3 regions of the Lentzea sp. CC55 genome follow, and region 1 is predicted to be linked to each of the others. Evidence: riboswitches for the same ligand, from Rfam matches in the RefSeq annotation. Region 1 holds a riboswitch; each other region holds the start of a gene.
The links. A riboswitch is a leader RNA that binds a small molecule or an ion and turns the genes downstream of it on or off. The one in region 1 is predicted to bind S-adenosylmethionine.

Region 1 (3,267 bases):
TGCGCATCGCCCCGGACGTCTGGCACGACTACCACTACAACGCCCTGAAGGCGGAAGCCCCGTGGCCGCAACGGATCGCGGCCTGGCGCGCGACCGTGGAGGCGGTGGGACCACACGTGGTGGACGGCCTGCGGCGCTTCCCGCGCACGGGCTGGCTGAAGACGGACGCGATCGCCTTGTGAACCAACGTGCCCTGTCGAGATCATGTTGTGCCGCAACGGAGACGCATCCCGACAGGACCGCGCGCTTCCGAAGCAGCCCATCTCTTGAACGAAAAGTTCACCTACGGCTCCGGAGACGCAGCCGCGTCCCCGGAGCCGGAAAGGAGGTGACTACCCCAGCGCCTTGATCACGGCCTCGGCCGACGGCGGCACCGTCGCACGAGGGCCGATCGTGTCGCCGAGCGCGTCGAGGGTCTTGAGGCCGTCGCCGGTGATCAGCAGCACGGTCTCGGCGTCCGGGTCGAGCTGGCCCGACTCGATCAGCTTCTTCGCCGTCGCGACGGTCACGCCGCCGGCGGTCTCGGCGAAGATGCCCTCGGTGCGGGCGAGGAGCTTGATGCCCTCGACGACCTCTTCGTCGGTGACGTCCTCGATGGCGCCGTTGGTGCGGCGCACCGCGTCGAGCACGTACGGGCCGTCGGCCGGGGCGCCGATCGCCAGCGAGCGCGCGATCGTGTCCGGGCGGACCGGGCGGATGACGTCGTGGCCCGCCTTGAAGGCGGCCGAGATCGGGGAGCAGCCGGTGGCCTGCGCGCCGAACACCTTGTACGGCGTGGCCTCGACGAGGTCGAGCTGGCCGAGTTCGCGGAACGCCTTGTCGACCTTGGTGAGCTGCGAGCCGGACGCGATCGGCACGACGATCTGGTCGGGCAGGCGCCAGCCGAGCTGCTCGGCGACCTCGTAGCCGAGCGTCTTCGAGCCCTCCGCGTAGTACGGGCGGACGTTGACGTTCACGAACGCCCAGTCCTCGTTCTCCGCGGCGAGCTCCTGGGCGAGGCGGTTGACGTCGTCGTAGTTGCCGTCGACGGCGATCAGGGCGCCCTCGTAGACGGCGCTCATGAGGATCTTGGCGCGCTCGAGGTTGGAGGGCACGAGGACGACCGACCGCCAGCCCGCGCGGGCGGCGGCCGCGGCGACGGCGTTCGCCAGGTTGCCGGTCGACGGGCAGGCCAGCACCTTGAAGCCGAGCTCGCGGGCGGCGGCGAGCGCCACGCCCACGACGCGGTCCTTGAACGAGTGGGTGGGGTTGCCGGTGTCGTCCTTGACCCAGATCTTGCGGACGCCCAGTGCCTTGGCGAGGTTGTGCGCCTCGACGAGGCGGGTGCCGCCGGGGTCGGTGTTCGGGTGCTGTTCCACAGTGGACGGAACGGGGAGGAGGCCGCGGTAGCGCCAGATCGACCTGGGGCCGGCTTCGATGTCCTCGCGCCGGATCTTCCCGAAGTCGTAGGCCACTTCCAGCGGCCCGAAACACTCCAGACAGGCGTACTCGGGAGCGAGAGGGGTTTCGTTGCCGCACTCACGGCACAGCAGCGCGCGGGCGGGGCCGAGGTCGAACTTGGTGCTCGTCGGCACAGAGACAGCAGTCATCGCGAGGTATCTCCTCATCTTTCCCGCGAAATCGAACGGGTCGGAATTGGCACCGTGATCGTCTGCACTCAGATGCGCGCACAGGTGTGCACACAGCGCTGACGCCGGTTGCCGGGGCTTCTTCGGGCCGGTCCCTCTGCCCCTCTGGATGAGCGGTGTTCAGTTGTGGCCACCAAGCTACGGCACCGGTCCGCCGCTGAGCCACCGCCGTCCACGATCCGGGACGTGGAAGGATGCGGAACGTGAGCGCACCGGAGTCACTGCACCTCGTCGTCGGCGAGGAGGAGCTGCTGGTCGAACGTGCTGTTCGGGCGGCTCTCGAGGCCGCACGCGAGGTCGATCCGAACGCCGACCTGACCCGCGTCCAGGTGACTGATCTCACGGCTCCGGAGCTGGCCGAACTGGTGAGCCCGTCGCTATTCGCGGAGGGCCGCGTGATCGTCCTGCAGAACGCGCAGGACATCAGCAAGGAGATCGCCGACACGGTGCTCTCCTACGTGAAGGCGCCCGCGGACGGGGTCACGCTCGTCGTCGTGCACACGGGTGGTGGCCGCAGCAAGGCCGCCAAGGACCTGCCCGGGCAGCTGAAGAAGGCCGGTGCCGCGGTCACGGAGTGCGGCAAGGTCACGAAGTCCGCCGAGCGCGAGGCGTTCGTGCGCAACGAGGTGCGGCAGGCGGGCGGCAAGATCGACCCGGAGGCCGTCGCCACGCTCATCGACGCCGTGGGCACGAACCTGCGCGAGCTCGCCGCGGCGGCGTCGCAGCTCGTCTCCGACACCGACGGCAAGGTGACGGTCGAGGAGATCCGCCGCTACCACCAGGGCAAGGCGGAGGTGACCGGGTTCGCCGTCGCGGAGAAGGCCGTCACCGGTGACCGCGCGGGCGCCATGGAGGCGTTGCGGTGGGCGATGCAGCTCGGTGTGCCGCACGTGCTGGTCGCGGACGCGCTGGCGGACGCGGTGCGCACGGTCGCGCGCGTGTCCGCGGTGGGGCGGGCCGACCCGTTCAGCCTGGCCGGTCCGCTCGGCATGCCGCCGTGGAAGATCAAGAAGGCCCAGGCCCAGTCGCGCGGCTGGGACCAGTCGGGTCTCGCCGACGCGATGCAGGTGGTCGCCGGTCTGAACGCCGACGTGAAGGGTGTCGCGGCCGACGCCGACTACGCGCTGGAACGCGCGGTGCTCCGGATCGTCGCCGCGCACGGCCGCCGCTGACCGTGGAAGGTCACCGCGGGATCCCGATCAGGTACTGGGCTCCGGTGAAACCGGGCTCGACGCCGATCGTCCACGTGAACGACTCGGTGCGGTCGAGGCCGTCGACGATCCGGCGCAGTTCCGCGCGCCCGTACATGCGCAGGAAGGACACGACGCTGTCGAAGAACATCATGAACGGCAGCACGGGCACGACGTAGGTGAGCAGCAGGCGCAGCAGGTATCGCGGCAGGGGATTGCGTTGGAACGGCGCCGCCACCAGCACGGCCAGCGTCAGCAGGAACGGGAAGAACACCGGGTAGACGAACGACCGCTTGGTGTCCACGACGACGATCGGCTGCCGGGTGTCGACGGCGTTCTGCAGCATCCGCGCGGCGAGCGCGGGCGGGAAGTGGTGGAAGGCGCCGTAGATCGTGCGCGTCCCCTCGACCCGGCAGTCCGTGGCGTCGACCGAGGTGGGCACGTGGTCC
Region 2 (3,267 bases), on a different contig from region 1:
CGACGCCCAGCGCGATCAGCGCCAGGATCCACGTCCAGCCCTCGGCGAGCCCGAAGGCGGCACCGGGGTTGCGGACGAACGTCAGGTAGAGCGCGCCCCCGAAGACCTTGATCGGGTCGGCACCCTCCAGGAACGCCACGGACAGGACCTTGGTGAGCACGTCCAGGGCCAGCACGCCGCCCGCCAGCACCGCGAGGAGCGTGGTCTTCGGCTCCGGCAGCGAGCCGGTGATCGAGAAGCCCTCCTCGTCGTCCTCCGCCTCCGCGGGGGACTCGGCCTCGGCGGGCTCCTCGGCCGCGATCACGGTCGCCTCGGGCTCGCTGACCTGCACCTCGGCAGGCGGTTCAGCGGCCTTCCCGGAGACCTTCTCCGCGGCCTTGGACTCGTCACTCACCAGGTCATTGTCCACTACCGGGACTACGCGAGGAACGGCGGCAGGGTTCGGCCGTCGTCCTCGGGCACCCAGCGGCCGTCGCACCGGGTGTAGGTCCACTTCGGACCTTCGGTGACGAGCGTGCGCAACGCCGCCACCAAACGGTCGACGTGCTCGGCCGTCGTGCCGAGGCCGATCGACGCGCGCACGGCACGCTGTTCATGCGATCCGGCCTTCTTCACCAGGCGGCTCACGATCACGTGCGCGCAGAACGCGCCGTCGCGGACACCGATGCCGTACTCGGCGGAGAGCGCCGCCGCGAGGAAACCCGCGTCGAAACCGTTGATCGTGAAGCTCACGACGCCGACCTTGTCGGCGTCGGTCAGGATCGACAGCTCGCGGAAGCCGGGAACCGTGCGCAGGCCGTCCCGCAGACGCGTCAGCAGCTCCTGCTCGTGCGCGACCGTCTGCTCCCAGTGCCGCGACAGGATCTCGCAGGCCGCCGCGAGGGCGTGCACGCCGACGACGTTCGGGCTGCCGGCCTCGTGCCGCTCGGGCACGGCGGACCACGCGACGCCCAGGCGGTCGCCGTGGTCGGTGACCTTCGAGGTCGCGCCGCCGCCGACGAGGTACGGCTGGGCCTGCTGCAACCAGTCGGCACGGCCGACCAGCACGCCGGCGCCGAACGGCGCGTAGATCTTGTGCCCGGAGAAGGCCACGTAGTCGACGCCCAGCTCACGGGCGTTGATCGGGCGGTGCGGGGCGAGCTGCGCGGCGTCGAGCGCGATGCGCGCGCCGTGGCGGCGGGCGACCTTCGCGAGCTCGGCCACCGGCCACAGCTCCCCCGTGACGTTGGACGCCCCGGTGACGATCACGAGCCGAGGGCCGACCGGGGCGGCGGCGAGAGCCCGGTCCAGCGCCACCACCGCGGCGCCGGACGAAGACGGAGCGGGAACGCGCTGGACGTTCGGCCCGCGCCACGGCAGCAGCGCCGCGTGGTGCTCGCTGTCGAACAGGACGACCGCGGTGTTGCGGGGAACGCTGCGCGCCAGCAGGTTCAGCGAGTCGGTGGTGTTGCGGGTGAAGACGACGGTGTCGGAGGGGTGCGCGCCGACGAACCTGCGGACGCGGTCGCGCGCCTGCTCGTAGACGCGGGTCGAGACCTGGGAGGCGAACCCGGCACCGCGGTGCACGCTGGCGTACCAGGGCAGCAGCTCGTCGACGGCGTCACGCACCTCCTGCAGGCAGGGCGCCGACGCCGCGTGGTCGAGGTTGGCGTAGGTGACGCGCTCTCCGGTCACCAGGGGAACCCGCAGGTCGGCACCGACGACGGCCGGGACGGAAGTGGTGGTTCCAGGGGTGATCGCGAGCGTCATCGAGCTGCCTCCGAGGCCAGGGGCCCCGTGTCGCGAAGGCCCGCGCTTGACCGGCGCCCCACGCGCCGGACCAGGTCCTCACCAAGGGCACCCCACCGCGGTTGGAGGGTTGCCGGCCAGCAAGCTTGGGCTTGACGCTGGCTCTCATGACCTGCCGACGACGTTAGCGGAGGGTGACGCGCTCGTCGACACCCGATTCACATGCTGGGAAGCCTCGCAGACCGATCATTCGCCGGTCTCGCCCTTCCAGCGCGCGTAGCGACCGGCCCTGTCGACGGCTCGGACACGCCGTTCAGCGGCTTCGCGCGCCTCCTCCGTCGTCACGATGAGCAACTGGTCCTCGGTCTGCAGCCGGGTCGTCGGTTGTGGCGTGAAACTCTTCCCGCCGCGCACCACGAGGCTCACCGTGGCGCCGCCGGGGAGCCTCAGCTCGGACATGTAGACGCCGTGCAGCTTCGACCCGCGCTGGATGTGCACCTGCAGCAGTTCGGCACCGAGCTCGTCGAGCGGCGAGGAGTCGACCTGGACCTCCAACGCCTCCCCCGTCTTCACCAGCCCCAGGCGGCGCGCGAGGAACGGCAGCGTCGTGCCCTGCACGATCGTCAGGACGATGACCAGCAGGAACACCACGTCGACCAGCTGTCGCGCGCCCTCGACCCCCTGGATCAGCGGGATCAGCGCGAACACGATCGGCACCGCGCCGCGCAGGCCGGACCACGAGAGGAACGCCTGCTCGCGCCACGGCACCTTGAACGGCAGGGAGGCCAGCACCACCGACAACGGCCGGGCGACGAACGTCAGCACCACGCCCGCGACCAGCGCGGGGAACAGCACGTCGAGCAGCCGCGACGGCGAGGCGTAGAGGCCGAGCAGGACGAAGAGCCCGATCTGGGCCAGCCAGCCGAGACCTTCGGCGAACGAGAGCGTGTCGGCGCGGTGCGGCAGGCGGGCGTTGCCGAGCACCAGCGCGGCGACGTAGGTGGCGAGGAACCCGGAGGCGTGCGCGAGGTCGCCGGCCGTGTAGGCCATCACGCACACGGCCACGGTGGCGAGCGGGTAGAGACCGGTCGAGGGCAGCGCCGCGCGTCTCAGCCCCGCGGCGCCCAGGACGCCCAGCAGGATGCCGATGAGCGCTCCCGCGCCCAGTTCGTAGACCACCAGCAGCGGCGCGGTCCACGAGATCCGGTCCGAGGACGCCAGCAGCACGACGGCGATGTAGACCGGTGCGTCGTTGAGACCGGACTCCAGTTCGAGCGCGCCCGTGAGCCGCGCCCCGACACCCAGCGACCGCAGGACGCTGAACACGGCCGCGGCGTCGGTGGACGACAGCACCGCTCCCCAGAGCAACGCGATCCGCCAGTCGAGGCCGAGCAGGAAGTGCAGTGCCGTACCGGTGACGGCGACGCTCACCACAACGGCCACTGTGGACAGTGCGACGCCCAGCCACAGCGAGGGTTTCACCGCGCTCCAGCGGGTGGTGATGCCGCCCTCGGTCAGGATCAGCACCAGTGCGGCGAT
Region 3 (3,267 bases), on a different contig from region 1:
CGACCACGGTCACGTGCACCTCGGACAGGATGTTCTGCACCAGCCGCCCGACGAACGGGATCGCTCCCACGGCCAGCGGCACGATGACCGCCGTGCTGCCGATGGAACCGCCGACGATCAGCCGGGTGACCGACGTGAGCGCGACGAGCAGCACGATGAACGGCATCGAGCGACCGAGGTCGGTGACGAAGCTCAGAACCCTGTGCACCGCGGCGTTCGGCCGCAGCCCGCCCTTGGCGGTGAGCTGCAGCCAGACACCTACGGGAACTCCCAGCAGTGTTGCGATGACTGTGGAGACGCCGACCATGTAGAGCGTTTCCCCGGTGGCCTCGACGAGGTACGCGACGACGTCGGACCAGGGTGTTGCAGACCTCACGCAGCTACTCCCTGCGGCCCCTTCAGGGACCTCTGCACAGCGCCTCCGGCCTCGCCGATCCACTCGAGAGCGGAGTCGGAACGTTCGCCGTTCAGCCCCAGGCGGAAGCGCGCGACCGGGGTCTCCCCGAGACGCGTCAAGCCACCGCCGACGATGTTGAGCTCGACCCCGAACCGGTGCGCGGCCTCGGGCAGCAGCGCGCCGACCGCGGCGAACCCGACGAGCACGACGTCCGCGACGCGGTCGTAGCTGCTCTCGTTGATCGGGTTCAGGTCGACGGCGGGCAGCAGGGCGCTGCTCGTGCGGCTGATCGGGTCGTTGACCAGGTCGAGCACCTTGCCGTGTTCGACGACGCGGCCCTGCTCCAGCACGGCGACGTCATCGCAGATCTTCCGGACCACGCCCATGTCGTGCGTGACGACGAGCACGGTCACACCGAGCTCAGCGCGCGCACGGTCGAGCACCGTCAGCACGGAACCGGTGGTCTCCGGGTCCAGGGCGGAAGTGGGCTCGTCGGCGAGGAGCACGGACGGGTTGGCGGCGAGGGCGCGCGCCACGGCGATGCGCTGGCGCTGCCCGCCGGACAGCTGGTCGGGGTAGGCGCCGGCCTTGTCGGTCAGCCCGACGAGGTCCAGCAGCTCACCGACACGGGTGCGCCGCTGCGGTCCCGGCACGCCGGCGGATTCGAGCGGGAGCGCGATGTTGCCGGCCGCGGTGCGCTGGCGGAGCAGCGAGTCCCCCTGCGGCACGACGCCGATCTGGCGGCGGGCGGCACGCAGCGCCGACCCGTCGAGGCTCGTGATGTCGGTGCCGTCGACGCGGATCGCCCCGGAGTCGGGACGCTCCAGCAGCGCGACGCAGCGGGCGAGCGTCGACTTGCCGGCACCACTGGGGCCGACGACGCCGAGCACGGTGCCGGCCTCGACGTCGAGGGTCACGCCGTTGAGGGCGCTGACGCCCTGGAAGGACTTGGTGAGGTTTTCGACAGTGATCACTTCTGCTCCACGGCTGCGCGCGACGGCACCTCGTCCGCTGGTGTTCGCGGACGTGCGCGGTCGAAGTTTGCTGCTCAGGTGTGTGCGCCACTCTGCGATCGAGTGCGCGTCAGAGGACTTTGAGAAGGCGCCCTAGACGAGGTGGCGACGACATGCAGAAGCGGTGCGACGGCACTGGTCGACGACTCGACGGCGCGTCAGCATTCGCACGGTACCCATGGTGCTCCTCCATCGGTCCTGGCGTTAGCACCTGCCCGCATCCAGCGGGTGGTTGCTGCGACGTCGTAGAGCCAGGTCTCTCAGTCGCTCCGGATGGCAAGTAGCAGTCAACCGGACGGACGTTCGGTTGCGCAAGCCAGAATCCGATTCGTTCGACAGATCACACTGTTGGCCGAAGGATCCCCGGCCTAGACCTCGGCGATCCGGATGAAGTCGATCACCGTCAGCTGCTCGCCCCGGAGCTGCGGGTCGACACCCGCCTTGGCGAGCACCTCGTCGACGTTCGCGGTGTGCCCGCGGAGGGCGGCCCGGAGGGTCTTGCGACGTTGCGCGAACGCGGCGTCGACGACCGCGAAGAGCTTCTTGCGGTCCACAGTGGACAACGGCTTTTCGTGGCGCTGGAACCACACCAGCCCGGAGTCGACGTTGGGCGCGGGCCAGAACACGTTCTTGCCGATCGCGCCGGCCTTCTTCGCCTCGGCGTACCAGGCGAGCTTCACGCTGGGGACGCCGTAGATCTTGCTCCCGGGCTTCGCGGCCATGCGGTCGGCCACCTCCGCCTGGACCATGACAAGGCCCTTCCGGAGGCTCGGGAGTTCGGCCAGGAGGTGGAGGACCACAGGGACCGCGACGTTGTACGGGAGGTTGGCGACGATCGCGGTGGGTTGCACCGGCAGGTCTTCTTGGGTGACTTTCATGGCGTCCTCGAGGACCACGTGCAACTTGCCCGCGTTCTCCGGGTCCATCTCCGCGACGGTCTGGGGAAGCCTCCGCGCCAGGGGCGGGTCGATCTCCACCGCGACGACCTGGCTGGCGCTGGGGAGCAGCGCGAGGGTGAGGCTGCCCAGGCCCGGACCGACCTCCAGGACGACGTCGTCCTCGGTCAGGCCGGCCGCTGCGACGATCTTGCGAACCGTGTTGGGGTCGTGCACGAAGTTCTGGCCCAGCTTCTTGGTCGGGCGGATGCCCAGTTCGGCGGTTAGACGGCGGACTTCGGCGGGTCCCAGCAGGCTCACCCGGGCATTCTCTCAGGCTCCTGGCCCGGGGCCCGGTCACCCCTCGCCCGGGCGAGTTGGGTGAGAGGGCTGGCGCGCGGGTCAACTCGGGGCGGGCGGCACGCGGGTCGGCTCGGGGCGGAGGGCGCCTGTTCCAGCGGGCTGGTCGCCTCGAGCGGCTTCGCCCGCTGCCCCGCCGTTGCACCACCCCGGAACTGTCAGACCCACCGAGTACGTTCGGTCGCGGGGACGCCGAATTCGAGCGGACCCTTGTGCGAGCCTCCCCGCACCAAGCCCTTCGCACCGCCAACCCCGCCCGCGGGCACGGGTGGGCGGAACCGCGAAGGCCGCCCTGGCGAACCAGGACGGCCTTCGTGCGGGGGACGGGGAGGCGACGCGGGTCTACGGCAGGCCGAGCTTGGCGCGGCAGCCTGGCCACGCCGAGTACGTGCCGCCGCGGCCGTCGCGGAGCTTGGTGGCGATGGCGATCTGCTGTTCGCGCGTCGCCTGGTGCGGGTAGGCGGCGAAGGCCGCGCCACCGTAGGCGTCCCAGGTGCTCTTGTTGAACTGCAGGCCGCCGTAGTAGCCGTTGCCGGTGTTGATGGCCCAGTTGCCGCCCGCTTCACACTTGGCGAGGCGGTCCCAGACCTCACCGCCGGCGAGGGGCTTGGTGCCCACGACG

Region 2: another riboswitch for S-adenosylmethionine. It lies ahead of L6E10_RS08255 (aminotransferase class V-fold PLP-dependent enzyme); the one in region 1 lies ahead of thrC (threonine synthase).
Region 3: another riboswitch for S-adenosylmethionine. It lies ahead of L6E10_RS16870 (methionine ABC transporter ATP-binding protein); the one in region 1 lies ahead of thrC (threonine synthase).

Annotation. Positions count from the first base shown of each region.
Region 1 covers NZ_JAJCXE010000043.1:198,472-201,738, forward strand. The annotation lists gene L6E10_RS28165 (DNA internalization-related competence protein ComEC/Rec2) at 1-349, shown strand, start outside; gene thrC (threonine synthase) at 333-1,589, opposite strand; SAM riboswitch class I at 1,601-1,744, opposite strand; gene holA (DNA polymerase III subunit delta) at 1,832-2,800, shown strand; gene L6E10_RS28180 (class I SAM-dependent methyltransferase) at 2,811-3,267, opposite strand, start outside.
Region 2 covers NZ_JAJCXE010000011.1:231,888-235,154, forward strand. The annotation lists gene lspA (signal peptidase II) at 1-394, opposite strand, end outside; gene L6E10_RS08255 (aminotransferase class V-fold PLP-dependent enzyme) at 418-1,749, opposite strand; SAM riboswitch class IV at 1,787-1,901, opposite strand; gene L6E10_RS08260 (potassium/proton antiporter) at 1,975-3,267, opposite strand, start outside.
Region 3 covers NZ_JAJCXE010000022.1:225,246-228,512, forward strand. The annotation lists gene L6E10_RS16865 (methionine ABC transporter permease) at 1-376, opposite strand, end outside; gene L6E10_RS16870 (methionine ABC transporter ATP-binding protein) at 373-1,371, opposite strand; SAM riboswitch class I at 1,597-1,690, opposite strand; gene rsmA (16S rRNA (adenine(1518)-N(6)/adenine(1519)-N(6))-dimethyltransferase RsmA) at 1,779-2,600, opposite strand; gene L6E10_RS16880 (resuscitation-promoting factor) at 2,988-3,267, opposite strand, start outside.